DNA from 4 places in the Kitasatospora sp. NPDC096147 genome. Region 3 is predicted to be linked to each of the others. Evidence: riboswitches for the same ligand, from Rfam matches in the RefSeq annotation. Region 3 holds a riboswitch; each other region holds the start of a gene.

Evidence for each region. Region 3 has a riboswitch for cyclic di-AMP ahead of ACIRBX_RS37385 (transglycosylase family protein). Riboswitches for the same ligand answer to the same signal wherever they lie in the genome.
Region 1: linked by a shared signal. The riboswitch ahead of ACIRBX_RS13965 (peptidoglycan DD-metalloendopeptidase family protein) and the one ahead of ACIRBX_RS37385 (transglycosylase family protein) in region 3 are both predicted to bind cyclic di-AMP.
Region 2: linked by a shared signal. The riboswitch ahead of ACIRBX_RS05575 (M23 family metallopeptidase) and the one ahead of ACIRBX_RS37385 (transglycosylase family protein) in region 3 are both predicted to bind cyclic di-AMP.
Region 4: linked by a shared signal. The riboswitch ahead of ACIRBX_RS15770 (hypothetical protein) and the one ahead of ACIRBX_RS37385 (transglycosylase family protein) in region 3 are both predicted to bind cyclic di-AMP.

Annotation. Positions count from the first base shown of each region.
Region 1 is NZ_JBIWFX010000003.1:728,422-733,322, reverse strand. Features, by position in the region: gene ACIRBX_RS13980 (PP2C family protein-serine/threonine phosphatase) at 1-551, shown strand, start outside; gene ACIRBX_RS13975 (hypothetical protein) at 957-1,151, shown strand; gene ACIRBX_RS13970 (DUF6348 family protein) at 1,249-1,977, opposite strand; cyclic di-AMP (ydaO/yuaA leader) riboswitch at 2,345-2,496, shown strand; gene ACIRBX_RS13965 (peptidoglycan DD-metalloendopeptidase family protein) at 2,502-3,536, shown strand; tRNA gene ACIRBX_RS13960 (tRNA-Gly) at 3,601-3,674, opposite strand; tRNA gene ACIRBX_RS13955 (tRNA-Pro) at 3,861-3,934, shown strand; gene tig (trigger factor) at 4,260-4,901, shown strand, end outside.
Region 2 is NZ_JBIWFX010000002.1:21,835-26,735, reverse strand. Features, by position in the region: gene ACIRBX_RS05595 (TetR/AcrR family transcriptional regulator) at 1-439, opposite strand, end outside; gene ACIRBX_RS05590 (alpha/beta fold hydrolase) at 439-1,263, opposite strand; gene ACIRBX_RS05585 (4-oxalocrotonate tautomerase family protein) at 1,358-1,555, shown strand; gene ACIRBX_RS05580 (YiaA/YiaB family inner membrane protein) at 1,605-1,895, opposite strand; cyclic di-AMP (ydaO/yuaA leader) riboswitch at 2,107-2,266, shown strand; gene ACIRBX_RS05575 (M23 family metallopeptidase) at 2,279-3,184, shown strand; gene ACIRBX_RS05570 (hypothetical protein) at 3,229-4,101, opposite strand; gene ACIRBX_RS05565 (GNAT family N-acetyltransferase) at 4,167-4,676, shown strand.
Region 3 is NZ_JBIWFX010000024.1:27,177-32,077, forward strand. Features, by position in the region: gene ACIRBX_RS37375 (sirohydrochlorin chelatase) at 1-178, shown strand, start outside; gene ACIRBX_RS37380 (hypothetical protein) at 285-2,420, opposite strand; cyclic di-AMP (ydaO/yuaA leader) riboswitch at 2,612-2,812, shown strand; gene ACIRBX_RS37385 (transglycosylase family protein) at 2,799-3,962, shown strand; gene ACIRBX_RS37390 (hypothetical protein) at 4,029-4,229, shown strand.
Region 4 is NZ_JBIWFX010000004.1:343,219-348,119, forward strand. Features, by position in the region: gene ACIRBX_RS15750 (carbohydrate binding domain-containing protein) at 1-1,189, opposite strand, end outside; gene ACIRBX_RS15755 (hypothetical protein) at 1,462-1,767, shown strand; gene ACIRBX_RS15760 (ribonuclease domain-containing protein) at 1,828-2,223, opposite strand; gene ACIRBX_RS15765 (hypothetical protein) at 2,406-2,891, shown strand; cyclic di-AMP (ydaO/yuaA leader) riboswitch at 3,068-3,233, shown strand; gene ACIRBX_RS15770 (hypothetical protein) at 3,240-4,397, shown strand; gene ACIRBX_RS15775 (hypothetical protein) at 4,399-4,866, opposite strand.

The DNA of each region.
Region 1 (4,901 bases), on a different contig from region 3:
ACGTCTCCGGCAAGGGCATGGACGCGGGCTCCCGCGCCCTGCTGCTGTCCGGCGCGTTCGGCGGCCTGCTCGGCTCGCTGCCGGCCCACGAGTTCCTCCCGGCGGCCAACGGCTACCTGCTCCGGCAGGACTGGGACGAGGGCTTCGCCACCGCCGTCCACCTGGTGCTGGACCTGGACACCGGGGAGTACGAGCTGCTCTCGGCCGGTCATCTGCCGGGCATGCAGCGGCACGCCGGCACCGGCCGGTGGGACGTGATGGAGGCGCCCGAGGGCGGGCTGCTAGGGGTGTACGACGGCGCCAAGTTCGAGGGCGTGCGCGGGCGGTTGGACCGGGGCGACGTGCTGATGCTCTGCACCGACGGCATGGTCGAGGTGCCCGGCCGGGACCTGACCGAGGGCATGGACCGGTTGATGGGCGAGGCGGACCGGCTGGTCGGCGGCGCCCCGTTCGCCCAGCTCGGTGGTCGGGGCTCGGCGGTGAAGCTCATCGAGTCGGTGGCCAAGGACGTCAACGACGACCGCGCGGTGCTGCTGCTCTGGCGCGCCTGACGCCCCGTCGGGTGGCACCCGGTGCCGCGCCCCGACGGTGGGACGGGCACCGGAGCCGGGGCCCGAACCGGGGCCCGGAGGTGTCAAGTCCCAACGCCGATCTTCGGCCATTCCTGCGGCATAGTCCGGGAAGTGGATCTAGGACCGGCCGGAGCGGTCAACTGCCAGTTGGGGCCGCCCTGGCGACGGACCGTCAGGCCCGCTCCGCTATCGTCTCGGTCGGCGGAAATTCGTCTCACATCGCAGGATCTTCGGGGCCTGCTTCCGGCAAGTCCTTTACGCAGTCCGCACGAACGACCACACTGAGTCCGGGTGGGACGGTCGGTTCTCGGGGGGTCCGGGGGATTGCTCGGGGGATTGGGCCCGCCACGAAACTCGCTACGTAGAAAGAGGAAGTGAGTCCGGGTGGCCTTCTCCGTCTCAGCCCTGGTCCTGTTCGGCATCATCTGCGTGATCTTCATCCGCAACAAGCAGTTGAAGACCAGTCACGCCATCATCGCGGCACTGTTCGGCTTCATGCTGAGCCAGTCCACGGCTGCCGGCCCGATCCAGGAGTTCCTCAGCCAGCTCGCCAAGACCATCTCCTCGGTCGCCGGCTGAGCCGTCCCGCTCCGAGCGGTCCGGCGCCGAGCGGTCGCGCGCCCTGCCGTCCCGCGCCGAGCCGTTCCGACCGGTCGCGGACCCGCCCGCCAGCGGGTCAGCGCCGTCGCCGCCACCAGCGCGCCAACCGGCCGCGCCGTGGTGCGGGGGCCGTCACGCGCTCCGGCAGCGCCTCGGGCTCCGGCGCGAACACCAGGAACAGCCGCGCCCAGCAGAGCCGTTCGCCGCGCGGCCAGTCCTGCGCGCGCAGCGCCGCCGAGGCCGCGCTGCTCACCCGGCCGTTCACCCGCACCTCGGCCACGTCGTGGCCGGCCTTGCCGCCGAAGAACAGCTTCACGCCGTTCACCTGACCCGGGGTCAGCTCCGGCAGCACGGCGGCGGCCAGGGCGGGCGAGGAGTGCTGCCCGGCCAGCCAGTCGGCCAGCAGCTCCGAGCCGGTGCCGAAGGTGGCCGCCGGGCTCTGCACCACCCGCCAGCCGGGGAACTCGGGCGTGCTGAACGCCTGCTCACCGGAGAGCAGTTGGAGCACGGCGGTGGCGGTGGTGCCGGCCCAGATCATCACCGCGTTGTCGAGCTGCTCGGTGTCGTCGCCGCCGAAGCCGGCCGCGCAGTCCCAGACCACCGGGCCGTCGCCCCGGCCGAGCTGGAGCACGTAGCCGAGGTCCACGTGGCCGGTGGTGCCCCGCTCGGCGTGCTCGCGGACCGCCACGGCGGTGGTGCCGGGCCCCCGGACCACCGCGCCGTCCACCGCGAACTCCAGGCCCAACCGGGCCATCTCGCGGACCACTCCGCGCCGTATGACGGCCAGCCGCTCCTCGTGGGGCACGGGCGGATCTCCTCGCAGCCACCCCGGTGGGCGGCGCTCTGTTCTCGAACGGGAACCTCGAACGGCGAGCGTATCGGCCCGGCGTGACCGGTGTCACGGCGCCTGCCGACGGAGCGCACGGAGCCGTATCCGGACGGTGGTTTTCGACACCCTACGTGTGCGTAGCATCGGCCCAGGGTCAGCGATCATGGGCGCCGGAGGCGGAAGTCCCGACCTCCGAGTGACTTTGGTCCCGCCGGGTGCTCGTTGATCGTTCAACTCGGGCTTGCCAGCGTCGGGGGCGATGGGCTTAGCTGCGGATCCAGTCCGGCGGATCGACCGGACGGGCCCACCGGGTGGAACGCCGAGTCCTGCCACCACCCGGAGCCTCGAACCAGCACCGCCATGGCAGGAGTGGGGGACCCACAGGTAAGTCGCCGTACCGGTCACACCGGTCCGGCTAGGGGTGAAGCCGCGCCAGCGGCCGGGCATCTCCAGCCCGAACCCGACAGCTCACCTCACAGGCGTCGGAGAGGACCAGCCCCATGTCCGTCAAGGGCAAGCACCGTCGCGTCCAGCTGTCCCGTCTGACCCGCATCGCGGTCGCCACCGGTGTGGTCGGCGCCGCCTTCGCGGTCCCGGTCAGCGCCGCCAGCGCGCACCAGAACCACACCCCGGCCGCCGCCCCCGAGGCCGCCGTCGCCGTCGCCCCGCAGGCCGCCCCGGCCGCCGTGCAGGCTTCCGCCCCGGCCGCCGCTCCGGCCGCCGAGGCCAAGGCGTACCAGGTGGTCAGCGGGGACACCCTCTCGAAGATCGCCAACGCCCAGCAGGTCGAGGGTGGCTGGGAGAAGCTCTACCAGGACAACCGGACCGTCATCGGCGGCAACCCGAACCTGATCTTCCCGGGCCAGAACCTCTCGCTGGCCGGCAAGGCCGCCGTCGCCGCCCCGGCGCCGGCCCAGGCCCCGGCCCCGCAGCAGTCCAAGAGCGAGGACACCACCAAGGCGTCCCGCTCCAAGGCCTCCACCCCGGCCCCGAAGGCCGCCACCCCCAAGGCCGAGGCTCCCAAGGCCGCCGCGCCGAAGGCCGAGGCCCCCAAGGCCGCCGCCGCCCCGAAGGCCACCACGCCGAAGGCCGCCGCGCCCAAGGCCGAGACCTCCACCACCGTCGCCTCCGGCGGCTACGTGGCCCCGGTCTCCGGTGGCACCTCCACCGCGTACCACGCCTCCGGCTCCTCCTGGTCCAGCGGCTACCACACCGGTGTGGACTTCCGCGCCTCCACCGGCACCAGCGTGAAGGCCGTCACCTCCGGCACCGTGGTCAAGGCCGGCAACGGCGGCGCCTACGGCAACGAGGTCGTCATCCGCCACGCGGACGGCAAGTACTCCGAGTACGCCCACCTCTCCTCGATCGGCGTCTCGGCCGGCCAGACCGTCTCGGCCGGTCAGCAGATCGGCCTCTCCGGTGCCACCGGCAACGTGACCGGCCCGCACCTGCACTTCGAGATCCGCACCGGCGCCTCCTACGGCTCCGACATCGACCCGGTCTCCTACCTGCGCGCCCACGGCGTCAACCTCTGACGAGACCGACACCACGTCAAAAGGCTCCGGCCCCCGGTCACTGACCGGGGGCCGGAGCCTTCTGTGGAGCGGGTGACGAGAATCGAACTCGCGTGACCAGTTTGGAAGACTGGGGCTCTACCATTGAGCTACACCCGCACAGGACGCCCCGTGGCCGCGTGCTGCGGTCGCGAGGACAGGGTCAGCGTACCTGGTCGGATCGGCTGCTCGCACACCGCTTTGACGGTTCGGCACGTCGGTGCCGCCGGGCGCAGGGGTCAACGGCCGCCCGGGTGAACGGCCGTGGGGGGTGGGGGGTGCCGTGTACGCTTCCTCTCGGCACCACGGGGTGTGGCGCAGTTTGGTAGCGCGTCCGCTTTGGGAGCGGAAGGCCGTCGGTTCGAATCCGGCCACCCCGACAGTGCGGCAGGGTCTCGTCCGAAGGCGGGGCCCTGTTGGCGTACCGGGGCCGTCCGGAGGGCCTGGCGCGGGCCCCCGTCATCCGTGTGGCAGCACCCTGGCGTCCGCCTTTCGTGCTACCGGTAGGATGGGCGGCTGGCGGTAGTCCCTGCGCAGATCCGTGCAGGTCAACCGCCCGAGGGCGAGGAGTCAAGCTCACCGTCCACCCCCTTGTACGGGAGATGCAGCTCCAACCGCCCATCGCCCGTCTCGCCGCACCGCGCCCGGCCCGCCGGCCGGCAACGGCGGAGACAACCTGACCGCAAGCCCATAGGAGACCCAACCGTGAAGAGCGCCGTCGAGACTCTGAACCCGACCCGGGTTCGACTCACCGTCGAGGTGCCTTTCGAGGAGCTCAAGCCGAGCCTCGACGCGGCCTACAAGAAGATCAACTCGCAGGTCTCGGTCCCGGGCTTCCGCAAGGGCAAGATTCCCGCCAAGGTGATCGACCAGCGCTTCGGTCGTGCCGCGGTGCTGGAGGAGGCCGTCAACGACGCGCTGCCGCGCTTCTACACCCAGGCCGTCGACGAGGGCAAGATCGAGGTCCTCGGTCAGCCCGAGATCACCGACATCCAGGGTGTCGAGAACCTGGCCGACGGCGGTGACCTCACCTTCGTCGCCGAGGTCGACGTCCGTCCGGAGATCACCCTGCCCGACTTCGCCGGCATCGAGGTGACCGTCGACCCGATCGTGGTCGAGGACGCCGACGTGGAGAAGTCCCTGGAGCAGCTGCGCGAGCGCTTCTCGTCGGTCAAGGACGTCGAGCGCGCCGCCGCCGAGGGCGACGTCGTGGTCGTCGACCTGGAGGCCAAGGTCGACGGTGAGGTGCCGGAGGACGGCACCGCCACCGGCGTCAGCTACGAGATCGGCTCGGGCCGTCTGCTGGACGGCATCGACGAGGCCGTCGTCGGCCTCTCGGCCGGCGAG
Region 2 (4,901 bases), on a different contig from region 3:
GGACCGCCCGGGCGGCGTGCACCGCCTCCTCGCCGGTGAGCCCGTAGCCGTCCAGCACGGTCAGGATCACCCCGACCAGCCGGCCGGCGGCGGCGGTCAGCTCGGGGTCCTCCTGCGGGGCCTGCGGCAGCGCGGCGTACCGGCGCGGGTACTGCTCGGCGTAGTCCAGGTAGGCCCCGAGCAGCGCGCCGGCGGCGGCGTCCCGGTGCAGCCCGTCGACCGCGAGGGCCAGCCGTTCGGCCAGCTCCTCGGTGACCCGGACGGCGACCAGCCGGCGCAGCTCGGCCAGGCCGCCGGGGACGTGCTTGTAGAGCGAGGGGGTGGCGACGCCCGCGCGGGCGGCGACCGAGGCGAGGGTGAGGGCCTCGGGCCCCTGACCGTCTATCAGCTCCACGGCGTGGGCCACCACGCCGGCGGGGGTGAGTCCGACCCTGGGCATCAGCCCACCTCGCGCAGGAAGGGCAGCAGGGCGTCGGCGGTGGCCTGCGGGTGGTCCGCCATCGGGTAGTGGCCGGCGCCGTCGATCATCACCTTGCGGGCCGTCAGGGCCGCCGCCTGGCGGTCGGCCACCGCCTCCGGGTCCGGGAAGTCCGGGTCCTGGTGGCCCATCAGGACCAGTGCGGGGCAGCGCACCCCGGCCGTCCAGCCGACCGGCGAGGAGTCGCCGGTGACGTAGGCCCGGGTGGCCCCCTTCCGGCCGGGCGTGCGCAGGGCGGCCACCGAGGCGGCCCGGTAGGCGGCGTAGTCGGCCGGCCGGGCGGCGGCCGGGTACGCCTTGTCCAGGTAGAGGCCCCAGGCGGCGGGGACGTGCACCAGGGCGAGGCCGAGCACCTTGAGCAGGGCGCGCTGGGCGGCGGTCGGGGGGAGGTTCTCCACGAAGGCGTCGATCAGGGCGATGCCGGCGATCCGCTCCGGGGCGTCGGCGGCGGCCTTCACCACGGTGGCCCCGGTGTAGGAGTTCCCGGCCAGCGCGGCGCGCTCGATGCCGAGGTGGTCGAGCAGCGCGAGCACGTCACCGGCCAGGGCGGCGGGGGAGTGGTCGGGCCAGCCGATCGAGGACTCGCCGAAGCCGCGCAGGTCCAGGGTGATCACCCGGTGGCCGGCCGCGGCCAGTAGCGGGCGCAGGTGGCGGTAGACGGTGCGGGAGTCGAGCATGCCGGGAAGCAGCACGACCGGCAGGCCGGTGCCCGGGGTGTCGTCGTAGGCCAGCCGGCCGCCGGGGAGGTCGAGGTAGCGGGTCGCGGGGTGCGTCGTGGTCGCCATGCTTCAAAAGCTAAGGCTAATAGCCTTAGCCGTCAAGCGGTGCGGCGGTGCTAGCGTGCGGACCGAAGCAGTCCGTGATCGTGGAAGGGGCGTCATGCCGTTCATCAACGTGAAGCAGCTGTCCGGCCGGAGCGAGGAGCAGCGGGCCGAGATCGCCCGCGAGCTCACCGCCACCTACGCGCGGATCACCGGGGTGAGCCCGGAGAACATCTGGGTGGCCATCGAGGAGATCCCGGCCGAGAACTGGTCCTCGGCCGGCGAGACCTTCGCCGCCAAGCGCGCCAAGGGCTGACGGCTCCTCAGGCCGGCGGGGCCGGGGGAGGTCGCGGGCTCGGGGGAGGTCAGGGGGTGTCCACCCGGAACGGGTCGTGCTCGGCGAGGAGCTTCTCCAGCCGGGCCTGGTCGACCCGGGTGGTGATCTCCCCCTCCTCCTGGCGGTCCCGGATCACCTTGGCCAGGGTGAACGCGGAACTGATCTCCCAGAGCAGTCCGACGGCCAGGAACCCCCGCATCCAGGCGTTCACCGGCAGGTAGATCACCCCGATGGCGAGGGAGGTGGAGGCCAGCGCGAAGGAGAGCACGGCCTGGGCGTAGTAGGCGTTGGTGGTCCGGGGCTGGGTCGCTGCGGTCATGTCCCCAGGATGGCCAACTCCCCTTCGCCGCACCTGAGTACGGATGCTCAACCGTGGCCCGTGCGGCACGCTGAGTACCGGCCCGACGGCCCCGGGTCACGGTCCGTCAGAAAGAGATGGACTGCACCACTCAAGCCGCTTGGAATCATGGGCTCCTAGGATTAACGTTTGATAACGCAGCGCGGTCGGCAACGCCGTACCCGAACGGCACCGTGCGCCGTCGCCTAATCCCACCGTTCGCCCCCACCGGGCGGACACGGGAGCCGGGGAACCACGTTCCTTGGGGTGAATCGACCGGGCCCCACCCGGTCGTAGGAGACCTTCCTGCTCCGAACCCGTCAGCTAACCCGGTAGGCGCGAAGGAAGGAAAGGAGCGCGCCTCCGTGGCGTCGACGCACACCCCGGCACACCCCCGGCACGACGGCAGTGGCAGCACCCAGCTGCTCGACCACCCGCTGCCGCCGGAGGCCGCCCGGCACCGGATGCCCCGTCAGTCCCGCGGCACCGGCCCGCTGATCGGCGTCACCGCGATGGCCGCCTCGCTCGGTGCCACCGGCTTCGCCGCCGCCGCCCCGGCCGCCGCCGCTCCCGCCGCCCCGCCGGCGGTGGCCGCCGCCGACCAGCCGGCCGAGGACGGCACCCCGGAGGACCGCGCCGCCGCCGAGCGCCCGCTCTCCGCCGACCCGGGCCTGGCACTCGCCGCCCGGATCCAGCAGCAGGCCGACGGCCAGCGGACCTCCGCCGAGGAGACCGCCCGCCTGGCCGCCGCCCAGGAGGCCGAGGACAGGCGCACCGCCCAGGCCCGGGAGCTGGCTGCCGCCGAGGCCGCTGCCGAAGCCGCCGCGCAGGCCGAAGCCGCCGCCGAGGCGGAGGCCGAGAAGGCCGAGCGGGCCGGCGCGTTCACCCTGCCGACCAGCGGCTACCACCTGACCGCGCACTACGGTCAGTCCGGCTCGTACTGGTCCCACCTGCACACCGGCCTGGACTTCGCCGCCGCCACCGGCACCCCGGTGACCGCCGTCAGCGGAGGCACCGTCAGCTCGGCCGGCTGGTCCGGCGCCTACGGCTACCGGGTGATCCAGACCCTGCCCGACGGCACCGAGGTCTGGTACTGCCACCTCTCCTCGATCACCGTCGCCTCCGGCCCGGTCGCCCCCGGCACCGTGCTCGGCAAGGTCGGCGCCACCGGCAACGTCACCGGTGCCCACCTCCACCTGGAGGTCCGCCCCGGCGGCGCCACCCCGGTCGACCCGCTGACCTGGCTCCGGGGTCACGGCCTCAACCCCTGACGCACCGTCGGACCCGTCGCCGCTCCGGGCGGCGGGTCCGCGTCCTACTCCTCGTCGGCCTGGTACCCCTGGGCCGTCAGGTACTCGTCGATCTCCTGGTGCCCCGGCTCCGGCGCCAGGTCCGGGTACTCGTGCACCAGCAGCGCCGCCAGCCCCGGCACCGTCCACTCGCCGCACAGCCGCAGCGCCTCCTCGGCCACCGCCGCCTCGAAGGCGTCGAAGTCCCCGGACAGCTCCTCCGGCATCGGCAGCCCGAGCGCGTTCAGCCCCGCCAGGTTCCGGTAGGAGCGCTGCATCAGCCGGTTCTCCAGCAGCATCCGGGCCCCGTCGGTGGCCATCCCGACCGAGATGGTCCGGGTCGGTCCCCAGCCGCCGTCCGAGTCCACCTCGTCCAGCCCGTCCAGACCCGCGAACGCCTCGGCCCGCTGCTGCTCCGTCAACTCCCGGAAGCCGTCCAGCCAGGCCCGCACCGCCGTCCCGTCCGCCGTGTCCACCCCGTCCGCCCGCAGCAGCAGCGCGTACAGCCGGGGCCAGGTCACCAGGTGCGGCTGGCGCAGCAGCCCGCAGAGCAGCTCGCCCTGCCACTCCGCCTCGGCGTGCAGCTTCTCCTGCCGCTTGGCGTTCAGCCGCTTGGTGGCCCGCTGGTGGTCGATCAGCAGCTCCACCGCCCTGCCGTACGCCTCCGGCTCGGACTCCGGCTGCACGTAGAGGTAGAGCCGCTCGTAGAGCAGCTGCTCCAGCACCGCCGAGGTCAACTCCGGGAAACCGTCGTGCATCCGGCCGTCGCCCAGCTCCAGCAGGGCGAGCACGGTGCGCACGGCCGGCTCGGGCACCGGCGGCCGGCCCTCGGCGGCGGCCCAGTCGAGCAGGTCGTCGGCGCGGGTGCGGGGGCTGAGCAGCAGGTCCTCGTGGTTCACCCTCGTACGGTATCCGGTGACGGACCGTCGGGAGGCTGCGGCACCGCCCGCGTAGGGTCGGGCCCATGATGCCCGTCCGGCTGACCGGCCCCCGGCTCGCCCTGCGCGAACACCACGGCACCCCCGAGGAGGCCGCCGCGCTGCACGCCGTCCACGGCGACCCGGCCGCCGCCCGGTACCTGGACTTCGGCCCGGCCGACCTCGACACCTGCGCCGACCAGTTGGCCCTCGCCCTCGACCTCGCCGAGGAGAGCCCCCGCACCGAGTACCGCCTCGCCGTCACCCTCCTCGCCGACGGCCCGCCCGAGCACGCCCCGCCGATCGGCACCGCCGCACTCACCGTCGAGCCCGGCCGGGCCGCCGCCATCGGCTACGCCCTGCGCCGCGACACCTGGGGCCGTGGCCACGGCACCGAGGTGGTCGCCCTGCTGCGGGCCCTCGCCTTCGAGGTCCTGGGCCTGACCCGCCTGACCGCCCGGGTCGACCCGGCCAACACCGCCTCCACCCGGCTGCTCCTCCGGGCCGGCTTCCACCTGGACCGCGCCACGGAGCGGTACGTGCTCTTGGCGCGGTAGGGCGCGCGTCCCGCGCCCTTGCCGTTGGTGCGGCGGGTCGTGTGCAGGTGGGGGTCCGTACCCGGCGGTCGGGTGGTGGTCTTCCGTTTCGCGCAGTTCCCCGCGCCCCTGTCTGCCCTGCGGGCAGCCGAGGGCAGCCGGGGGGTGGGGACAGCCCTACCTTCGGTCCACCGGGGGACCTCATTCCGGGGGACCGGCTCCGCTGGGATCGTAGGAGGGCGAGCC
Region 3 (4,901 bases):
GCTGGTGGTCGGCCCGGAGGCCGACCCGGAGCTGCTGGCCACCGCCGCCGAGGAGGCGGGCTGCCCGAGTGCCGCCCCGCTCGGCGCCTACCCGGCCCTCGGCCAGCTGATCGCCTCCGCCTACCTGGCGGCGCTCCCGGAGGCCGCCCCGGTGGCCGAGGAGGAGGCCGGGGTCTGACGGCCCCACCACCACCTGACGACGCGCCAGGGCCCCGTACGGTGTGCAACCGTACGGGGCCCTGGCGCGTCTCCGTCTCCGTGAACGAACGGAACCGGACGAGGACTCAGCTGACCGGTGCCACGTCCCGCAGGCCGATCCGGGGCGTGACCACCGCGCGCGGCGCGGCGAGCCCGGGGGCCGGGGTGGACGCGCCCGACAGGTGGATCTCCTGCGCCTCGCCGCCCGCCCTGCGCAGCACCACGCGCTTCGGGGTGGGCAGCTTCGGGTCCAGCCAGAGCGCCTCGCCGCTGAACTCGCAGTCCAGGACGGCGATGTCCTCCGGCGCCCCGCCGTCCACCGCGCGCAGCGCGACCCCGGCCTTCCGATAGCCCGTCAGCTTGCTCCGCGTCACCTGCACCGTCTCGCCCGGGAGTTGGTGCAGGGCGGTGGAGACCGCGTAGTCGGACTGCCCGGCGGCGTCGATCAGCAGGCCGTCGAAGACGGTGCCCTTGTCCCGGCCGAGCGCATGGATGGCCACTCCCCCGGCCGCGTTGCCGTACAGCACAGTGGAGTTGTACTCGAAGTCGTTCAGGTAGGCGCCGTGCTCGATGCCCCATCCGCCGTTGTGGTAGGCGACGAACTGGCCGACGGTGTGGTGGAATTCGGCGTTCAGCCAGACGAAGATGCCGTTCTCCAGGTTGTTGTGGGCCAGGCAGCGCTCGAAGGTCCACACCCCCTCGCTGGTCTCCGGCCACTCGTAGCCCGACGCCCCGTTGGCCCCTTGGACGCCGACCGCGACGCAGTCCCGGGCGATCCCGCCCTTGCCCGCGCCGAGGCTGAAACCGGTCAGCCGGTAACCGCGCGGGTTGGGGTCGAACTGGGTGCGGGAGGCCACGCAGCTGTCGTAGGTGATGTCGTGCGAGGGGCCCTGCGGGGTGCGGGTGTCCAGCGGGCCGTCCCACCAGTAGGCGTCCTCCAGGGTCTGGTGGGCGATGCAGGAGCGGAAGGTGATGCCGTGGCAGTTGTGCGGCACGAAGGCGTGGCTGCCGGTGTCCCGGACCACCACGCCCTCCACCACGGTGCCCCGGGTGGTGTCGCCGAGCATGTGGAAGTGCAGCCCGTACCGGCCGAGCACCGGCTCGGTGACGGGCTTGCCGGCCCACTTCTCCTTGCCGGCGCTGCGCGGGCCGAGCCAGCGCAGCGCGGCGTACCGGACCTCGGCGCGCTGGTTGCTGGTGATGTGGACGTGGGCCCGGCCCTTCTCGGTGCCCTCGATCCGGACGTTGCGGGTCAGGTTGAGCACCTCGGCGCCGACGCTGACCCCGCCGCCCGCGGTGACCTTGGGGTGGGCGTACTTCAGCGGGCCGTCCAGGCTGACGGTGGCTCCGCTGACGGCGGTGACGGTGCGGTAGTCGTAGTGCTCGGAGAAGCCGTCGGCGTCGGGGGCGCCGGTCGGGGTGACGGCGAGCTCGTCGCCGACCTGCCAGCCGGCCGGGGCTGCGGCCAGCTTGATGCTGGTGTCGCCGGCCTTCAGCGCGCCGGCCGCGCGGACCCAGGCCGTCCGGCCCGAGCCGGCCAGCTTGAGCCGGCCGGAGCCAGTGACCCAGAGGCCGGTGTCGCTCTCCACCAGACCCATCCCGCCGCCCTGGAAGCGGCCCTCGTTGACGCTCGGGAAGCGCACCGCGTGGACGGTGGCGGCCCCCTGCGGGGCGAGGGTGAGCGCGCCCCGGACCTCGACGTTGCCGTTGGCGGTGAGCGAAACGGGACGATCCGGGGCAAAGGTGAGCGAACCTGACGCTTCGACCAGCAGCGAACCCACCGTCACGTCCCGGTCCAGCAGCACGTGGTCGGTGATCCGCACCGCCGCACCCGGGCCGGGCGCGGCCCCGCCGCTCCAGCCCGCCTGGTCGGACCAGGCGCGCGGGCGCACCGGCGCGGCGGTCGAGGGGGCGACCCCGGGCACCGGCTCGCCGGAGGTGGCGGCGGTCGACGGGGAGGCCGACGGGGAGACGGAGGACTCGGCGGACGGACTGTCAGAGGCACTGGGAGAACCACCGTGCGCATGCGAATGATCGGGCGGCGGCGGAGGCTGGGCTCCCGAGAGGACGTCAGGACCACTGCCGCTGCGCCGGATCACCTCCTCCACGCCGACCGCCGCGAGGGCGGTGCCGATCGCCAGGCCGATGAGGAGCTTCCGGCGACTGACCCTTGCCGATCCGTTGTCCGACGGGCCCGGCTGGGGCCCTCTCGCGTGCCGCATGACCCGAAGCATAGGCAAATCCCTTGAGCCGCAAGGAATTTGAACAGAATCGATCGGAATCGACATCCGGATCGACAGCTTCCGATTCATGAAGAGTCGGTAAAGAAACCATGATCAGCGTCACAGGGGTTTGCGGTTTCAACTTAACTCTGCCTAACGTGACGCCCTGTTCGTGACCACACGGACCCAGCCCCTCCGGAACGCCGAATCCTGCCGCCGGACGGGTCGGCAGCTCATCAGCACCGCGGCAGGGGCGGGGGAACCACAGGTAAGTCGCCTGGTACCGGTCACACATGACCGTTCTCAGGCTTGGGGTGAAGCCGTGCTCAGGCACGGCCGGGCAACTCCAGCCCGAATCCGACAGCTCACCTCGCAGGCGTGGGAGAGGAACGCGTCTTCGTGCTGTCCAGCACCACTTCCAAGCGTGCCCGCCGACTCATCGCCGCCACCGGCGTCGTGGGCATCGGCCTCACCATCCCGACCCTCACCGCCGGCACCGCCTCGGCCGCCTCCGTCTCCACCTGGGACAAGGTCGCCGCCTGCGAGTCGACCAACGACTGGTCGATCAACACCGGCAACGGCTTCTACGGCGGCCTGCAGTTCACCTCCAGCACCTGGGCCGAGTTCGGCGGCAAGCAGTACGCGCCGCAGGCGAACCAGGCCACCAAGGCCCAGCAGATCGCGATCGCCGAGAAGGTGCTCGCGGTCCAGGGCCCCGGTGCCTGGCCGGTCTGCTCGGTCCAGGCGGGCCTGACCAAGGGCGGCGCCCCCGCCCAGGTCGACACCTCCGCCGCCAAGGCCGAGACCCCGAAGGCGGCCCCGCAGGCCGCCGCCCCCAAGGCCGCCGAGCAGACCGCGCAGACCGCGCAGACCGCCGCTGCCAAGAGCTACACCGTGGTGGCCGGCGACTGGCTCTCCACCATCGCCCGCGACCAGAACGTCGAGGGCGGCTGGGAGAAGCTCTACGAGCTCAACAAGGCCCAGCTCCCCGAGGGCCCGCACGTGATCTACCCGGGCCAGCAGCTCACCCTGGGCACGGTCGCGGTGGCCGCCCCGGCCCCCAAGCCGGCCGCGCCGCAGTCGGGTTCGTCCTCGAAGAGCACCGGGAACGGCGCCGCCACGGGCACCTCCGCCACCACCAAGGCGAAGAAGGCCGCCACCGAGACCACCACCGTGGCCACCGGTTCCAAGGCCGCCGCGATCAACTTCGCGCTCTCCAAGGTCGGCCAGGCGTACGTCTACGGCGGCAGCAGCAACGGCGGCTGGGACTGCTCCGGCCTGACCCAGGCCGCCTTCCGCCAGGCCGGCGTCTCGCTGCCGCGGGTCGCCAACGACCAGGCGGACGCGGCCACCCGGGTTTCGCTGGACAACCTCCAGGCGGGCGACCTGCTGTTCTGGTCCAACAACGGCGCGAACTCCGGCGTCTACCACGTCGCCATCTACCTGGGCGGCGGCAAGTACGTCGAGGCGGCCAACCCCCGCGCCGGCGTGAAGACCGAGACCATCGCCAACTGGGCCCCCGACTTCGCGGGCCGCGTCTGACGACGGTGTGAAGCGCTGCCCCCGGAGCTCTGGTCGGCTCCGGGGGCAGCGCCGTATCCTGCCGCCATGGCCAAGGTCACCGTCTCCCTGGAAGCCGACTTCGCGATCGAGCTGATGCTCCTCGCCGGCACCCGGAACCCGCAGGACGCCGTCGAACTGATCCTCCGTGACTACCTCGCGCGCAGCCGCCGCACCGAGGCACGGACCGGCGATGCCGCCGACGAGAGTCGGCTGGTGAAGCCGGACACCGCCGTCCAGGAGGGCTAGGGGCTGTCTCCTTGATGGGGGCGGCTGTGACACCGTGCGGCTCCGCCGGCCGCTTGGGCGGGCGTCGTTGAAGGGTCCCTACCTACCCGTTGGCGGGCAAGGAGCGCGCGTGGCTCGGCGGCGCCGGGGCACCTCCCGGCCGGAGGCTGGGATGCCGAAGGCGGGGCGGGGGCCACCCCCGGCCGGAGGCTGGGATGCCGAAGGCAGGGCAGGGGCCACCCCCGGCCGGAGGCTGGGGGAGAGTCCATGCGAACATCGGCGACCGACGAGAAGCCGGCGAAGGCCCCCTGCCCGATGCCGGGCAAGGAGGGCGCGTGCTCCGGCGGCGCCCGCTCGGCGGGGCCGGGCGGCACGGGTCGGCGCCTCAGCCCGGTGGCTGTCGACCCGGCCACGGGCATCGGGCGGGTGGAGCCGCCGGTCGGTGGCGTCGCCGCGCGCGGGACCGACAACGCCGGAGGCGGTAGCGGGTGCCCAGGCGGCGTGGACGAGGAGCGCGGCTCCGGGCCGGCGGCACCGGTGTGCCGGTTCGGGCCGTCGCAGCCGAGCGGCACGGCGACCACGGGGCCGGTACGTCCGAGCCACCGTTCGGGGCGACGCCGGTCCGTCCGGCAGCCGCAGCACTCCAGGGCCTTGCCCCCGCGACGCGGCGGTCGGCTGACGGGCCGTCCGCTC
Region 4 (4,901 bases), on a different contig from region 3:
GGGTCACCTGGTAGCCCGTCACCCCGCGGTCATCGGTGGACGCCGTCCAGGTGAGCACGGTGGCGGTGCCGGTCGCCGTCGCGGCGACCCGGGTGGGCGCGGTGGGGGCGGTGGTGTCCGGGAGGACGGCGGCGCAGGGGTCGGTGGCGTTCGGGGTGACGGTCCGGTCCTTGACGGTGCTGTTGCCGCTGCGGAGCTGGTAGTTGGCGCCGTTGTTGTTGTCCCAGACGCCGTTGCCGTTGTTGAAGACCGCCTGCCAGGTGGTGGCCGCGCCGAGGCTGACGGTGCGGCGGACCCAGCCGGTGCAGGCGGCGGTCATGCCGGTGCCGGGGCTGGTGGTCCAGCTTCCGCCGTCGGGCGCCCAGTGCAGGTTGACGGTGGACCAGCCGACGCTGGTGGTGGCGTACCAGACGGTGGCCTCGGTGGCGGGCGTCGGCGTCGGTGTGGGCGTGGGCGAGGGCGTCGGGGTCGGGTCCGGGGTGGTGCTGCCGCAGGGGTCGGAGTGGGCCACCACCCCGTCCTTGACCGTGATCGAGCCGGTGCCCAGCTGGTAGTTGGCGCCGCCGCTGTTGTCCCAGGTGCCGGTGCCGTTGGTGAAGACCGCCTGCCAGCTGGTGGCGAGGCCGAGGGCGAGGGTCTGCTTGACCCAGCCGGTGCAGGCCGCGGTCATCAGGGTGCCGGGCGCGGTGGTCCAGGCACCGCCGGCCGGGGCCCAGTGGACGTACGTGGCTGGCCAGTTGCGGCCGGCCGTGGAGTAGAAGACGGTGGCGGAGGTGGGGGTGGCCGACGCGCACGGGTCGGTGGTGCCGACGGTGCCGCCGGTCACGGCGCTGACGCCGCCGCCCAGTTGGTAGTTGGCGCCGCCCCGGCTGTCCCAGCTGCCGGAGCCGTTGGTGAAGGTGGCCTGGAGGGTGGTGGCGGTGCCGAGCTCGACGGTCGTGCGGTACCAGCCGGCGCAGGCCGGGGCCATGGCCACACCGGGCGGAGTGGTCCAACTCCCGTTGGCGGGCGCCCAGTGCAGGTACGCACCGCTCCAGGTGGTGGCGGGCTTGTAGTACACCGTCGCGGTGGTGGCGGCGTGCGCGGCGAGCGCGGGCAGCAGGGTGGCCAGCAGCCCGGCGACGACCACCAGGACGGCGGCCAGCGGATGACGCGTTCGGCGGTGGTGGCGTGCGACTTCACGGTCCACGGAGGGACTCCTCGGATGCCTGACGGGTGGGGGAGGGAGCCGCCCGCTCCGGCGGGGCACAGGGGTGGGGCCCTGCGGCGCACGCCACCGACCGGAGTTGACGCTCCGTCTTGCGCAAGTTGCCGCAAGATGTTTCAGGAGGGTATCCGGGCGTGAACCCGCCGTAAAGACCGGCCGTCAGGTCCGGTGGCCGGGAGTTCGCGCTGGACGCGTGCGGGGCGCGGTGCCATGATCGCGCCTGTGCCCGGCGCCTGGCCGGCGCGTGGGGGTGGATGGTGCTGAGGGTCTGGCTCGCCGTACCCGTCCTGGCGATGGCGGTGTTCTTGCTGGCATCGGGTGTCGCGACCCTGGCCCGGGGGTGGATGCTCCCGCTGAACCGGAGGTACGTTCGCCGGCCCCGGCTGCACGGATGGGCGCAGGTGGTGGCGGCGCTCGCGCTGGGGTGGCAGGTGCTCTTCGGTCTGCTGGTCGCGGACTTCGGCTTCCGTTCGACGCTGGTGGGGCTCGGCTCCGTCCTCCTGGCAGCCGCGTTCGGCATGATGGGGCTCAGTCAGCGGCCGGGGCGGCCGGCCCGGTGACGCGTGGGGCCGCCCGCCCCCGGGGAAGCGGGGCGGGCGGCCTGGTGGGCAACTGCTCTGTCAGCAGCTGAAGTTGACCTTGCGGAAGGTCGCGTAGTGGTCGGCGGTGTAGTAGTCCTCGTGGTAGACCTTGCCGGTGACGATGCGCCGGGCGCCGCGGGTCGAGGAGCCCGGGGTCTTCACGGTGTACTCGTGGTAGTAGCCGGTGGACTGCTGGGGGAGCACGCCCTCCCGGTTCTGGAAGACGATGCCGTCCTGGCTGTACGGGAACGGTCCGCCCCGGTCGATCAGCTGGATGGTGGTGCGGCCCTCCGGCGGGAGCGCGGAGAGGCAGATGCTCCCGCTGACGGCGGCGGAGGCGTCGGTGGCGAACACGGCGGTGGGGGCGAGGGTGAGCAGGCCGACGGCCACCGCGGCGGCGGCCCGGGTCTTCAACGCGCGTCGAGTGATTCGCATGGCTCCAGCCTGATGGCTTGTCAGGTCCCGGAGGAAGCGAAGCGGGAACACTTCACCGGTGGTCAACCACCTGTGAATCCAGGTGACGGCCCGGTCACCGGCACGCGACGGAAGTGCCGGACCTGTGTCCGCGCGGCCCTGGAAGACTGGGGCGGTACCACCGTCGCCCCCGGGGGAGCACCATGAGGTTCATCGTCTGCAGCTCCGACCACCCGCTGCCGGTCCGGTTCGAGCCGGACGGTCCGACCGTCCGGCTCGGCCCGGGGGAGGGTGCGCTCACCGTCGAGTGGACGGCCGACGGCGGGGAAGTGCGTCACGAACCGGGGCAGTTGGTGATCGTCTCGCCGGAGCCGGACCGGCCGGTCCGGTACTGGCGCTGGGACAGCCCGGACGACGAGCGCGTGTTCCGCGACTCGCCGGACGGCGGGATCACGCCGGTCACCTTCACCGTGGTGACCGGCGGCCCGGAGTGCACGGTGGAATTCGAGCCGAGCGGCATGCCGGTGGACACCGTCGCCGGCGACCGGCTGACGGTGACCTGGCAGGGGGACCGGGGTGAGCTGATGCACGATCCGGAGTGGCTGATCGTCGGGACCCCCTCCTCCGGCCCGGTGCGCCGGACCACCGCCCTGGGCCAGGACGGCGAGGAGATCGACATCGCCTTCTGATCCCTCCCCGTCCTCCCGGCCGCCGTCCTCCCGGCGGCCGGCCCCCGGGCCCGGCGGGCCGGTGTGAGGGAACTCTCCTTGTCGCTCGGCCCGGCACCTGCCTAGCCTGCACGGAGCAGTCCGCGTACCGGCGGACGCCGTCGCGGGGCGCCGAGTCCTGCCTGCCCGCCGACGGTCACTCGACCACACCGAGTACGGGCAGGAGCGGGGGAACCAGGTCAGTACGTGACCCCTGCTCGCTCGTCCGACGCCGGGGCACTCGGGGTGAAGCCGCTTCAGCGGCCGGGCGTTCCCTCATGCCCGAACCCGACAGCTCACCTCGCAGGCGTCGAAAGAGGACTCCTGCCCATGCGCACAACCGTCACCCCGGCACGCCTCGGCGCTGCCGCGCTGGTCGCCCTCCCACTGGTCGCCGCCGTCCCGCTGGCGGGCCCGGCCGAGGCCGCCACCACCGTCACCCAGGACCGGCTGACCCCGAGCTCGATGACCGCCGACGTACCCGGCACGGCCGCCCTCACCGTGCACTCCGCCCGCTGCTTCACCGCGAAGACCGTCGGCATCGGCGTCCGGGACGCGGCCGGGGCCAACCTCGACTTCCCCGGCAACGCGGGCAACGTCCGGATCTGCCCCGGCGGGGTGACCTTCACCAGCGGGGCCCGGGCGCTGCCGGCCGGCACCTACACCCAGTTCGGCTTCTGGCAGGACCAGAACGGCGGCTGGCACAACCTGCCGTCCCGTCAACTCACGGTCAGCGCAGGCTCGGTGACCCCGACTCCGACCCCGAACCCGAAGCCGACCCCCGAGCCCGGTGATTCGCCCGTGCCGGGCAAGGCGCTGACCTGGTCGGAGGAGTTCGACGCCCCGCCGGCGCTCGGCGCCAAGTGGGTCAACGACCGGAGTAGCAGCTACCGTTACGGCACCCACAACCCGGACGACAACAAGCTCGACTGGCTGAGCCCGTCCGGCGTCTCGGTGGCCGACGGGGTCGCCACCTTCACCGCCACGCCCTCCGCGCACACCCTGGAGAACGGCAAGCGGGCCTGGGACACCGGCCTGCTCACCACCGAGTACTCCGGGGAGGGCTTCCAGGTCCGGACGGGCGACTACGCCGAGACCCGGGTCAAGCTGCCCGCCACCCCCGGGGCCTGGCCGGCCCTGTGGACCTGGAAGGACGGCAACGGCGAGATCGACAGTTTCGAGTACCACCCGGACAACCCGGGCCTGCTGGAGCTGACCAACCACGTGAACCCGGCCCAGCGCTACCACACCGACGTGGCCGCCGTCGGCCACGACCGCTGGGTCACCATCGGCACGTACTACGGCGCGGACTCCGTCGACTGGTACGTGAACGGCACCAAGGTCTTCTCGGACGGGGCCGGCGTCGGCGCCGACTGGTCCGCCTACCTGATCCTCAACCTCTCGGTGGGCGCCGGGAAGTACCACCCCGGGCCGATCGGCACCGCGCCGATCGGCTTCTCGGCGGACTGGGTCCGGGTCTACCGCTGAGTCAGCTCACGGACAGCGTGAACGGGGTGGAGTTGTTCGCGGGGTTCGTGTCGTCCGGGCTGACCACCGTGACCTGCCCCTCGGCCTTGGTGCCGGGGGGCAGGCCGCCGTCCACCTGGACGGGGGCCAGCACCGTGGCGGTCCGGTACCGGGGCAGGCCGGCCCCGAAGGTACAGGTCAGCGTGTGGCCGCCCGCCAGGGCGAGGCAGTCGGTCGGGAAGTACGGGCCGCGGAAGGTGAAGCCGTTCGGCACCGTCAGCAGCACCGTGAACGGGGAGCCGGTCCGGTCCGGGCCGAGGTTGGCGACGAAGCCGTGCACGGTGGTGGTCCCGCCGGGCGGCGCCGCCTCCGGGTCGAGTCGGACCACCTCCAGGTCGGAGCGCGAGGGTGCCGCGCTCGCCGGGACGGTCACCCCCAGCACCAGCGCCGCCGCACCGGCCAGCACGGCGGTCAGCTTCCGTCCACCCATGGTCCACTCCGTTCGCCCGCGTGGTCACTCTCTGT